4 regions of the Paeniglutamicibacter sp. NPDC012692 genome follow, and region 1 is predicted to be linked to each of the others. Evidence: riboswitches for the same ligand, from Rfam matches in the RefSeq annotation. Region 1 holds a riboswitch; each other region holds the start of a gene.
The links. Region 1 has a riboswitch for S-adenosylmethionine ahead of ACFY5D_RS08740 (OsmC family protein). Riboswitches for the same ligand answer to the same signal wherever they lie in the genome.

Region 1 (2,784 bases):
TTCCAGCCGATCGCGAATCCGAAGGACGGGGAGACGAACCGGGTTGCGTAGGTCTGGAATGAACCTGCCACGGGGATCTTCGCCGACATCTCGCCGAGCGACTGCATCAGCAGGAAGACCATCAGGCCGACCAACGCATAGGCAACGAGTGCGCCGCCGGGTCCGGCCTGCGAGATCGTGCCTCCGGAGGCGACGAACAGGCCGGTGCCGATGGCGCCGCCGATGGCGATCATCTGGAGGTGGCGGCTGCTTAGCCCGCGCTTGAGTTCGTTGTCCGGTTTCCCGGTGTCGGGGTTGCCCCCGGTCTCGATCACGGTTCCACGCTGAACCGGTGATTCGTTTTCAACTGCCACGGAAATTCTGCTCATGGGTGTCATGCAACACCACCGAGGGCAACTGACGCGACTTTGCTCACAGGGGCGCCGTGTGTTGGGGCCGTTGCCCGAGGTGTGTTTGGTTTCTCACACGCAGCACTTCCCTGTATTTGTGCGGTTTTTTCCGGGGAAAATCGGGGTGGTGGACTATACAGAGCGTGACTCAAGGTTGCGAATCCGAAGGCGTGAGCCACAGATGGTCGAATGGATAACCTTGCTCTTGTTCGCCCCGAGGCACAGTGTTGCTGATGCATTGCTAGCTTCCCGGCGGTGGTCTATCTGGATCAAGACCATGCCACAGTCGTTGATCTGGGCCTGCTAGGCCCGGAAATGTCGCTCGTTGGTACCGTCTGATTGCTCCGATTCAACGAAACGACACTGACTATTATGACGGGCGTTCGTCACAAAACTGGAATCGGGCCACCCCCGGGAGGCCTTGGCGGTGGCCCTGGGTCGGAGTCCATCCGAAGCGGGTGTGATATAGGGTCGCTCGGCCGAATGCACCCGGCATCGGCCGCCCACACGCGACGAGGGGGCCACCCGCCGGATTGGCGGATGGCCCCCTCGATCGATTGCTGCAAGCGGTTAGTCGGCGGTGATCAGTTCAACCGTGACCGGCGTGGGGTTCGCGATGATGTCGAAGACAGGGCAGTGCGCGTCAACGGCAGCCTGCAGCTCCTCGTAGCGTTCTCGGGTCTCGGGACCGGACAGCTTCACCTTGAGCCGGACGCCGCCGAAGCCCGGGCGAACCGCCTCGTCGATTCCGAAGAGCCCGCGCACGTCGAGGTCGGCCTCCGCGTCGATGTCCAGCGAATCGATCTTGAGCCCCAACTGGTGCGCGTACAGGCGGTAGACGACCACCTGGCAGGAGATCAATGCTCCGAGCGCGTACTCGACGGGGCTTGCCGCGGCGTCGTCCCCGGCCAGTCCGACGGGTTCGTCGACCAGGAAGCTGTGCTTGCCGGCGGTGACTTCGGTGGCAACCGAGCCGACGGCGGTCCCGTTCGTCTTGAACGTTAGCGAGGCGTTGGCGGTGTTTGCCGCGATGCGCTCGCCCCAGGCGTTTCCGGCCGTGCTGAGCTTCTCGGCGCGCAGGATGTCGGGGGTGTTTTCGAGCAGGGTCTCAGACATGGGAGATCGATCCTTCCGTGGTGGCGCGTGCCAATCACGACGCCATACTTACGCCGATCCGGTTGGACGGCGTCGAATCTTCACCTGGAGCACCCCGCTATGACGAAGGGGGTTGCCGTCCAACCGACCAGGGTCGTGAATGGTTGGAACTCGTGATTCTGTTGACAAGTGTGCCGGGGATACTGCGAGGGTGACAAGCAAATGCTTCACGCAGCGTCATGAAGCGTGGACGATCCTGCGCCAGTCAAGAACAGCGGTTCGCCCGGGGCATGCCGGGTGAATCGCCGCTTTCGCCGAGAGGCAAGTTAGTGGCCGGTCGAGAAAAAGAACGGGCTGAGCAACAGGAAGGGGATGAGTAGCAACAGAGGAATCACTGACAGGATCCACAGGATGGTGCCGACCCAGCCCGTCACCTTGCCGACCGTCGCGTCGGTGTTCAGCTGCTCGGCCTCTTTTGCCTTGTTGATGGCAATGATGCCCAGGGCGATGCCGACAAGGGGAACGAAAAGGGAAAGGATGCCCAGGATCATGGAGGTCTGGGCTAGCTGTTGGCCTCGGTCTTGTTCCGGGTACTGCGTCATGTTTCCTCCATTGCGATTGCTCCGGTTGCCGGAAGCCATGCGGCAGAACATCCGGTTGAATCGAGACTAACGGAGTCACGCGGCAAAAGCGCACGCTGCCATGTTGAGGGCCCACAATCTCACCTCAGCTGGGCTTGAGGCTTGCCTGTGAGCCACGAGTGCGGGCCCTGGATCCTCAAAAAAGCCTTGAGGCATTCCCGAATACCGCAATCGGAATATTCCGATTCGTTGAAAACCAGATTGGTTCCACGTGGCGCATGAAGACCGGAAAGGACACAAAAATGGCGGCCCTTCAAGATTTGAAATCTTGGCGGGCCGCCATCTTCATGGTTTCGCGACGGGTCTACTGCTGGGAAGCGCCGACGAAGAGCATGACCACGAAGAACGCGGCCCAGAGGAGGCCCAGGATGCCGAAGATCGTTCCGATCCAACCGGTCACCTTGCCGACGGTTGCCGCGGTGTGGAGCTCTTCTGCCTTCTTGGCCTTGGAGATGGCGATCGGGCCAAGAATGATTCCGACGACGAAGAGGGACAGAATGCCCAGGATCATCGAGGTCTGTGCAAGCTGGGCGCCGCGCAGCTGCTCGGGGCTGTTCTGGATGTAGGTGGGTGCACCCTGGTACGGGGCTGAACCGTTGAACTGTGGCTGGTTGTCGGCCGGCTGAGTCATTTTTCCTCCGCGAAAAAAGATGTTGATG
Region 2 (2,784 bases), on a different contig from region 1:
GAAGCGGTGCTGCTGGGCCTCGGGATGGCGCCATTGCCCGCCAAGGATGTGGCTGGTGGTGTTCATCAGGAAGGCGCTCAGCAACAGGCGCGGACGTTTGGAATTGCTCATGAGGGGGCTCCAGGGGTATCCGGGGTGGGAAAGACTAGTGGCGCTTGTCCAGGCGTGCGGCAAGCCGGGTGCCGGAGATCTGGACCAACTGGACCATCAGGATCATCAGGACGATGGCGACGATCATCATGCCCGTTTCATACCTGTAGTAGCCGTAGCGGATGGCGAAGTCGCCGATTCCGCCGCCACCGACCAACCCGGCCATGGCCGAGTAGCTGATGAAGCTCACGGTCATGATGGTGATCGACCCGATGAGCGCCGGGCGACCCTCAACAAGCAGCACGTCCCGGACGATTTGTCCGCGGGTGGCACCCATGGCGCGGGCGGCCTCGACCACGCCGCTACCCAGCTGGGTCAGGTTCTGCTCGACGAATCGGGCGAAGTACGGGATGGCGTTGATCGTCAGCGGGACGATCACCGCGGCTGTGCCGATGGTTGTTCCCACCACGAATCGCGTGAACGGAATGATCGCAATCAGCAGGATCAGGAACGGGAACGAACGCATGGTGTTCACCAGCCCGTCAACGATCCGGTGGATTCGCAGGCGCGGACGCAGGCCGTTCGGCGACATCGAGTAAAGCCAGATTCCCAGCGGGGTTCCAAGCAGAATCGCAATGGGGATCGATACCAGGAGCATGGCCAGGGTCTGGCCGATGGCCAGAGCGATTTCCGGCCACAGCTCGATGACGCGGTTGAGGTCAAAGGCCGCGGCGCCGCTGCCGTTGGTGGAGGACGCCAGGACGTTGATGCCAAATGCAAGATTAGACATAGGACTCCTCCTTCAAGGATTCGGTTTCGGTTGCCGCGGGTGCGGGTGCCGTGGTTGGCTTTCGGTCCAGCGAAATTTCATCGGAGATCAGGTAGCGGCCGATTGCGGTGGCCGGAGTGAACGCAGGGTTCTTCAGCGAGGCAATGTCGAATTGCTCCACCAGCGCCCCGTCTTCCATGACCGCGACGTTGTCCGCAATGGCCTTCACGACGTTCATTTCGTGGGTCACGATGACCGTGGTGATGCCCAACTGGGCGTTGATGTCGGAAAGGTACTGGAGCACCGAGGCCGTGGTCCGCGGGTCAACGGCGGAAGTCGGTTCATCGCACAGAAGCACCTTCGGCTCCGTGGCCAGTGCGCGGGCAATCGCCACGCGCTGTTTTTGGCCTCCGGAAAGTTGTCCGGGGTAGGCGGTCGTCTTGTCCGCCAGGTCCACGATGGCCAGGGCTTCCAGCGCCCGGCGCCGGCGGTTCTTCTTGGGGACACCGGCAAACTTGAGGCTGAGTTCGACGTTCTCAACGGCATTGCGGTTGTTCAAGAGGTTGAAGTGCTGGAAAATCATGCCGATGTGGTGGCGCGCCTGACGCAGTTCTTCATCGTTGAGCGCGGTGAGGTCCGTGCCGTCGACGATGATTTGCCCGCTGGTGGGGCGCTCGAGCAGGTTGATGTTGCGCAGCAGGGTCGACTTGCCTGCACCGGAAAAACCAATGATTCCCTGGATCGAGCCTCGCGGGATCTCCAGCGAAACGTTATCCACGGCAACAAAGGGGTTACCCGCTGACGGGAATACTGTTGACACGTTCTTGATGTTGATCATGTCCAACTCCTCTCGGTTTACCCGAGGGACGCCAACGGCACGACCGATCGGCCAGCCGCCCACGGGAGGGCGACGGGTGGACCGGAACAGAGTTGGCTATCTCCATCGGTCCTGGCGGTAGCACCGGCCCCTACGCATAGGGGTGGTTGCTGCGGCGTCAACGAGCCAGGTCTCTCAGCCGCTCTGGATGGTGTCGTTCCTTTCAAGCGATTTGCCGGGAAGGAACTGTTCAAGTGTGTCGCAGATTCTTCGATACGACCAACAAATGTGACCATTTCGTGAAACAAACGAACGACAACCCCCGCCTTCGACCGGTTTCCTCGTCAAGAAATGTCATAAAACCGATTGTGACGCAGGTATTTCATTCCGCCTTGCGCCTCGCCCGCGTCATGTTGATAATCCACCCAAAGCCGCACAACATTGGGTCTTGGCAGTGAACGGTCGACTGACATGATGCAATGTTTCGATTGAGCCTCCCGCCCGGCGATAGCGCCTCGTGGCATGATCGCCACATGGAGACCACACGCTCACGACGTACCCGGCACCGCCAGCTGCGCCTTATCGGCATGGTTGTCTGCGGCGGCCTTGCAGCGTCGCTGACCGGGCTTCTTGGTGCCTGGCTGTATGCGCCCGCGGTGGGGTGGGGTGTCGCTGCGCTGGTCTACAACCTCTCGGTTTGGTTGACCATCGCCCCCATGGACCATGTCCGCACCGCCGCCCACGCCCAGGAAGAAGACCCCGGCCGCAGCACCTCGGACCTCTTGATCCTTTTGGCCGCGGTGGGGTCGTTGGCCGCAGTTGGTTTGGTGATGTTGGGCAGCAAGAACGTCGATGGAAACGCGCGTTTCCTGCTGGCGCTTCTGGCCTTGACCTGCACGGGAATGTCGTGGCTGCTCGTGCACACGCTGTTCACGCTGCGCTACGCGGTGATTTACTACGAGGGGCTCCCCGGTGGGATCGACTTCAACCAGAAGGAACCGCCGCAATACACCGATATCGCCTACATGGCGTTCAGCATGGGCATGACATATCAGGTGTCGGACACAAACATCACCACGCGTGAGATGCGTTCGACAGCGCTGCGACA
Region 3 (2,784 bases), 570 kb from region 1:
GTCAATAGGTCGGAGACCGTCACTGCGTCGGCGGGTTCGCCGCGGCCGTACAGGTCGATGATCGCTTCGTAGATGGCCTCGTGCGCCGGGCGGTAGAAATCGAGTCCCCGCAGGACTTCCACGCAGTCCGCGATGGCGTCCTTGGAGAGCATCATGCCGCCGAGCACGCTTTGTTCGGCCACAAGATCCTGCGGCGGCGTGCGGCCGTAGGCTGACTCGCCGGATTCAGAATTGGTTTCGATGTTCGCTAGCGACACGGGTTTTCCCTTCAAGCTTCGCGGGTTCCCAGTTTTCCGCGTCATTACCTACTTCAGTGTCGCAGGGTCGGCCGACCTTTTGGTACGTCCAATCTCACGTGTGCGAAGAGACACCGTAAGCCTGTGGAAATAGGTGGGGAACATTGTCACCTTAGACCTCATTTGACTCAAACCCAACATCGTTATCCACAGGGGCTGTGCATAACCTGTGCACCTTGCGGCGTGTTGTGTGCACAGTCTGGGGAGAACATTGTGGATTACCGGCGATTTTTATCAACAAAAGCCGTCTGACTAGGCGCTATGCATTTACACACCTGTGGACAGAAAGTAGTTATCCACAGATTCTCGGGGCGAAAATCTTGGTTATACACATAAAAACCCCGAGATTCCGGGGTTAATCCCCAACGCATTCCGCGGTTACCCACAAACTATCCACAGCTATCCACAGGGCTCTGGGGATTCTGGGGATTAACGAGGTTGATGAGCGCCTACGGCACTGCAATACTGGCTCGCATGGCCGCCAACAAAACCGCCCCCACCCGCGTTGATCCACATGAGTTCATCGCCTCCGTTGCCCACCCCACTCGGCGCGCGGACGCGCAGGTGTTGCTGGAAATGATGGAGGAAGTCTCCGGGCAGCCTGCGACCATGTGGGGACCGACGATCATCGGCTTCGGAACTTACCACTACAAATACGATTCAGGCAGGGAAGGGGACGCCGGCGCGATCGGGTTCTCGCCCCGATCGACGAATCTGGCCCTCTACGGTCTGACCGTCGCGCCGGAATCCGAAGAGCTCCTGGCCAAGCTAGGCAAGCACAAGCGAGGTGCCGCATGCCTGTATGTCAACAAGCTTGCTGACGTCGACTTTGGCGTACTCACGGAATTGGCGCGGCACGGGTACCGCCACATGATGGAAGTCGTCCACGACCCCTCCTAGGCGAACGGACGGCACCTGCCTCGCGGCCCACCCCGCAAAAGACAGAACCTGCCGGGCCATGATCCGGCTCTCGTGGTGGATCATGGCCAAGCAGGCTCGCGTGCCTCCGGGATAGCGCCTAGGAGACGAGCTGTTCGGTTTCCAGGCGGCGGAATGCGGATCCGTGGAAGACCAGCGGGGAATTTGTTTCATTGCTCGTTTGGTGGCCGTGCACGCGCAGCAGGACGACGTGGTGGTCGCCCGCCGGAATCTCCTGCTCAACAGAGCAGTCGAGCCACAAGCTTGCATCGTGGAGCAGCAGGGCGCCCTCGTCGGTGGAATCCAGGCGGAGCCCCGCGAAGCGGTCCCCGGTCTTGGAAGCGATCTGGCGGCAAACGCCCTCGTTCTTTTCGCTGAGCACGGATACCCCGATGCGGGCATTGGATCGAACGAGGGGCCACGTACGCGACGTGTTCTGGACCGCGAACATCACCAGCGGCGGATCCATCGAAACGCCGACGGTGAAAGACGAAGCGACGATTCCTTGCGGCTCGCCGTCGACGATGGCGCACAGTGCGGCAACACCCGAGGGATGCTGGGCGAAAACGTTGCGCAAGGTGTCGGGGGTTAGGTCTGTCGCAAGAGTCATGGCTCGGTCCTTCGGCTTGGTGCCCACCTTGATTCGGGTGTGCGCCAAAGCGCAACAGGCCATCAAAGGTGTGCGGTACTTGCCCCCGGGGTTCCGCGGGCCGAATCGTCACCTGGAGCACCCCACTACCGTGAGAGGGTTGCCGGTCAACAAGCCAGGGCTTTTGCGTTGACACTCTTGATTCATGACTAACGTTAGGAGAAAAGTTTAGCTTCAGTCAAAGATTGTTTCGACACATTGGTTCACGAAGAGTAAGAATCGAAGATTCTGCGAACAACACTCGCTTTTGGCCGCCAGTTGTCGATACTGTGCGGCCGCACCCCCCGGACGATGCCCAATCCCCCATGGGTCACGTCCACACGACCCGTTAAAGCGATGAGGACCCCACCCGAAGGTGAGGTCCTCATCGCTATCGTCCCGGGGGACGATGAATCCGCAGAGAATTACTTCTTTGCGGCTACGACTACCAGCGAGATGGTCGCGGATACATCGGTGTGCAGACGCACGGTAGCCGAGTAGTTACCCGTCGACTTGATGTGATCGTTGATCTCGATGTTGCGCTTGTCGATCGCGCCAACGCCGGCGGCTGCAACAGCCTTGGCGATGTCGTCGGTCTTGACGGTGCCGAAGAGGCGACCGGTAGCGCCGGCCTTGACGGTCAGCTTGACCGGCTTGGCGGAGATAGCGGCGGCGAGTGCCTGTGCTTCTTCCAAGGACGCAACGGCGCGAGCAGCACGGGCGGCCTTGATCGACTCAACCTGCTTCTCACCGCCCGGGGTCCAGGTGATGGCGAACGAACGCGGGAGAAGGTAGTTACGTGCGTAACCGTTCTTCACCTCAACGATGTCGCCTGCGGCACCGAGGCCGGTAACTTCGTGGGTCAGAATGAGCTTTGCCATGTTTGTATACCTTCCTTAGCCGCGGCCAGCGCCGGAGTAAGGCAGCAAGGCTACTTCACGC
Region 4 (2,784 bases), on a different contig from region 1:
GTACTTCAGGCACACCGCACTGGACTCGCTGCGCAACTTCCTGCTGCGCCTGCTGGCCCCGTTGCTGGGCGGCATCGCACTGGTTGCGGTCTTCATCCAGACCGCTGTCGATTCCTGGGATCCGTCCTACGGATCGGGATCGGAGATCTTCGGCATCGGGCTGGTGTTTGTCATCGGCGTGGGCATCATCGCCCTGGGCGCGCTGTTCCTGGTGGGCGCGGCCGTGCGCCGGCCCGAGTTCTTCGCGGGACGCAGCCTTCCGAAGCGCGCTCCGGCCTCCGAGCGCAGCCACGAGAACGCATAGAACAGACAGCCACGACAGGGGGCCGGCATTGGCGGGGATACGATTCCTGTCAGTGCCGGCCCCCTGTGCGTCCTACGGCACCAGCATGACCTTGATGGAGCGGCGCTCGTCCATGGCCCGGTAGGCTTCCGGCGTCTGTTCCAGGGGCATCACGGTATCGAAGACCAGCCCGGGATTGATCTTCCCGGCCAGCACGTCTTCCAGCAGCGCGGGCAGGTAGGCCCGGGTGCTGGCGGCCCCGCCGGCCACCGTGATGTTCTTGGAGAAGAGCTCGTAGAGCGGCAGCGGGTTTTCCCCGTGCGGAACTCCGACGAAGCCGATTGCGCCGCCCGGCCTGGTGCAGGCCAGCGCCTGGCCCAGGGACTCTTCGGTGCCCACGCATTCGAGGACCGAGTCGGCAAGCACTCCCCCGAGCAGCTCGCGCACCTTCGCGGCGGCTTCCTTCCCGCGTTCGGCGACCACATCGGTGGCCCCGAATTCGCGGGCCAGCTCCGCCCTGTCTGCATGCCTGGACATGGCGATGATCCGGGTGGCGCCCAGTCGCTTGGCGGCCAGCACCCCGCTCAGGCCCACGGCTCCGTCGCCGACCACCACAACGCTGCGGCCGGGTGCCACCTTGGCCCCGAGCGCGGCATGGTGTCCGGTGCCCATCACGTCCGAGAGCGCGAGCAGCGACTTGGCAAGCGCCTCGTCCGGCTCCGTGACTCCGGGGACCGGCACCAGGGTGCCGTCGGCGTTGGGGACGCGCACGGCCTCGCCCTGGCCGCCGTCCACCGGCAGGCCGTTTTCGTCGTTCCCGCCCCAGACTGCGCGGTGCTCGCAGGCCACCTGGACGCCATTTCGGCACGGCGGGCAGGTTCCACAGCTGTTGGCCCAGGGGGCCACCACGAAGTCCCCGACCTTCAGCGTTGCCACCTTGTCCCCGGCAGCGGTGACGACGCCGATGAATTCATGGCCGATGCGCCGCGGCTTCGGGATCTCGTTGACCCCGCGGTAAGGCCACAGGTCGGACCCGCACACGCAGGCGGCGGTGACCTTGACCAGCGCGTCGGTGTCGGCGAGCAGCACCGGGTCGGGGCAGTCTTCGACGCGGATGTCCCGCGGTCCGTGGATCAGTGTGGCGCGCATGGTGTACCTCCGGAAGCTGGGGTTGGATTTCTATTCTTCCCAGCCTATGCCTCCCGGCCGGGTGCAGGCTGCACTGCGACCCGATGACGGATTGTTGCGGTTCCTGACCCCGCGGTGGCTAATTGTCCGTTCACCCACGTATGGTTGGAACAGCTTCACGAATTCTGGTTGCTTATGGCAAAGCTCCGACTGACCAGGTACCAACCCCATTGTTGTACGGCGGGTGGTTCGGATGACGAAGCGGCCTTCGCACGCACACCTGCGGCAGGGCAAGGACAACCAGCTTCAAGGACCGTGACACCCATGTCCCACAACACGTATGCAGCACCCGCAACCACAGCCAATCCCCTGCCGCGCTTTGCCGGCGATTGGATCACCGCCTGGCTCGATTACGACCCAGGAACCGGTCTCCTGCAGCTGGGCGCCGGACCGTCCGAATGGCTGCTGGAGGCGCTCGCCCCGGAAAAGCTCGCCTCAGCGCTGGACGGACGCGGGCCGACGGAGGTGCAGTTCAACCCGGAACTTTCCATCCTGCTGCTGCCCGGCGCCTTCACCGCGGCCGGAACCTCGTTCTTCAGGTTGCGCGACTGACGTTCCAGGACCCCCGGCCGTGCTGGACCGCCAGCCGCGCAACCGGGCCGCCTGCTCCTAGATGTCCAGGACCAGTCGTTTGCCCTTGCAGCGTGAAACGCAGATCATCATGGTGTCCCCGGCCTCGCGCTCCTCGTCGCTGAGCAGCGAGTCGCGGTGGTCGACCTCCCCGGACACCACCGGTGTTTCGCAGGTGCCGCAGATTCCTTCGCGGCAGGAATTCAGGACCCGGACGCCCACCTGCTCCAGGGCGCTGAGGATGCTGGTGCCCACCGGCACCTTCACCTCCAGTCCCTGGGTGGTCTCCACCGTGAACTCGTGGTCCCCTGCCGCCGGCGCGCTCGCGGCCGGGTCGGCGACAAAGCGCTCGAACCTGTAGCGGGACGAATCCTGCCAGTCGGCGGCGAGGCCGGAAATGAAATCGAGCAGCGGGCCCGGGCCGCACACGTAGGCATGGAAGGCGGCCGAGGGGTCCCCGAGCAGTTCCGGAAGCGGGTAGAACCCGGACTCGTCGTCGGCGTGCAGGTGCACCTTGTTTCCGTAGGCGGCCAGCTCCTCGGTGAACGCCATGGAGCTGCGGCTGCGCCCCAGATAGACCAGCCGCCACGGCACACCGGATTCCTCGGCTGCGCGCAGCATGGGCAGGATGGGGGTGATGCCGATGCCGCCGGCGATGAACAGGTACTCGGGCGCCGGGGCCAGCTCGAAGTTGTTGCGCGGGTGCCGCACCTTGACCCGTGCGCCGGGGCGCAGGTCTTCAT

Region 2: it holds a riboswitch for S-adenosylmethionine, as region 1 does, so the genes downstream of both, ACFY5D_RS13080 (methionine ABC transporter ATP-binding protein) here and ACFY5D_RS08740 (OsmC family protein) in region 1, are expected to answer to the same signal.
Region 3: it holds a riboswitch for S-adenosylmethionine, as region 1 does, so the genes downstream of both, ACFY5D_RS11330 (flavin reductase family protein) here and ACFY5D_RS08740 (OsmC family protein) in region 1, are expected to answer to the same signal.
Region 4: it holds a riboswitch for S-adenosylmethionine, as region 1 does, so the genes downstream of both, ACFY5D_RS20590 (hypothetical protein) here and ACFY5D_RS08740 (OsmC family protein) in region 1, are expected to answer to the same signal.

What each region holds. Positions count from the first base shown of each region.
Region 1 is NZ_JBIBDE010000002.1:123,984-126,767, reverse strand. It holds gene ACFY5D_RS08745 (amino acid permease) at 1-368, opposite strand, end outside; gene ACFY5D_RS08740 (OsmC family protein) at 960-1,505, opposite strand; SAM riboswitch class IV at 1,545-1,663, opposite strand; gene ACFY5D_RS08735 (DUF4190 domain-containing protein) at 1,811-2,086, opposite strand; gene ACFY5D_RS08730 (hypothetical protein) at 2,430-2,756, opposite strand.
Region 2 is NZ_JBIBDE010000003.1:218,451-221,234, reverse strand. It holds gene ACFY5D_RS13090 (NtaA/DmoA family FMN-dependent monooxygenase) at 1-111, opposite strand, end outside; gene ACFY5D_RS13085 (methionine ABC transporter permease) at 146-880, opposite strand; gene ACFY5D_RS13080 (methionine ABC transporter ATP-binding protein) at 873-1,697, opposite strand; SAM riboswitch class I at 1,797-1,891, opposite strand; gene ACFY5D_RS13075 (DUF1345 domain-containing protein) at 2,210-2,784, shown strand, end outside.
Region 3 is NZ_JBIBDE010000002.1:695,188-697,971, forward strand. It holds gene dnaB (replicative DNA helicase) at 1-257, opposite strand, end outside; gene ACFY5D_RS11325 (DUF1801 domain-containing protein) at 771-1,196, shown strand; gene ACFY5D_RS11330 (flavin reductase family protein) at 1,315-1,824, opposite strand; SAM riboswitch class IV at 1,895-2,007, opposite strand; gene rplI (50S ribosomal protein L9) at 2,268-2,723, opposite strand; gene rpsR (30S ribosomal protein S18) at 2,739-2,784, opposite strand, start outside.
Region 4 is NZ_JBIBDE010000008.1:108,675-111,458, reverse strand. It holds gene ACFY5D_RS20600 (APC family permease) at 1-304, shown strand, start outside; gene ACFY5D_RS20595 (zinc-dependent alcohol dehydrogenase family protein) at 377-1,432, opposite strand; SAM riboswitch class IV at 1,586-1,714, shown strand; gene ACFY5D_RS20590 (hypothetical protein) at 1,736-2,023, shown strand; gene ACFY5D_RS20585 (PDR/VanB family oxidoreductase) at 2,081-2,784, opposite strand, start outside.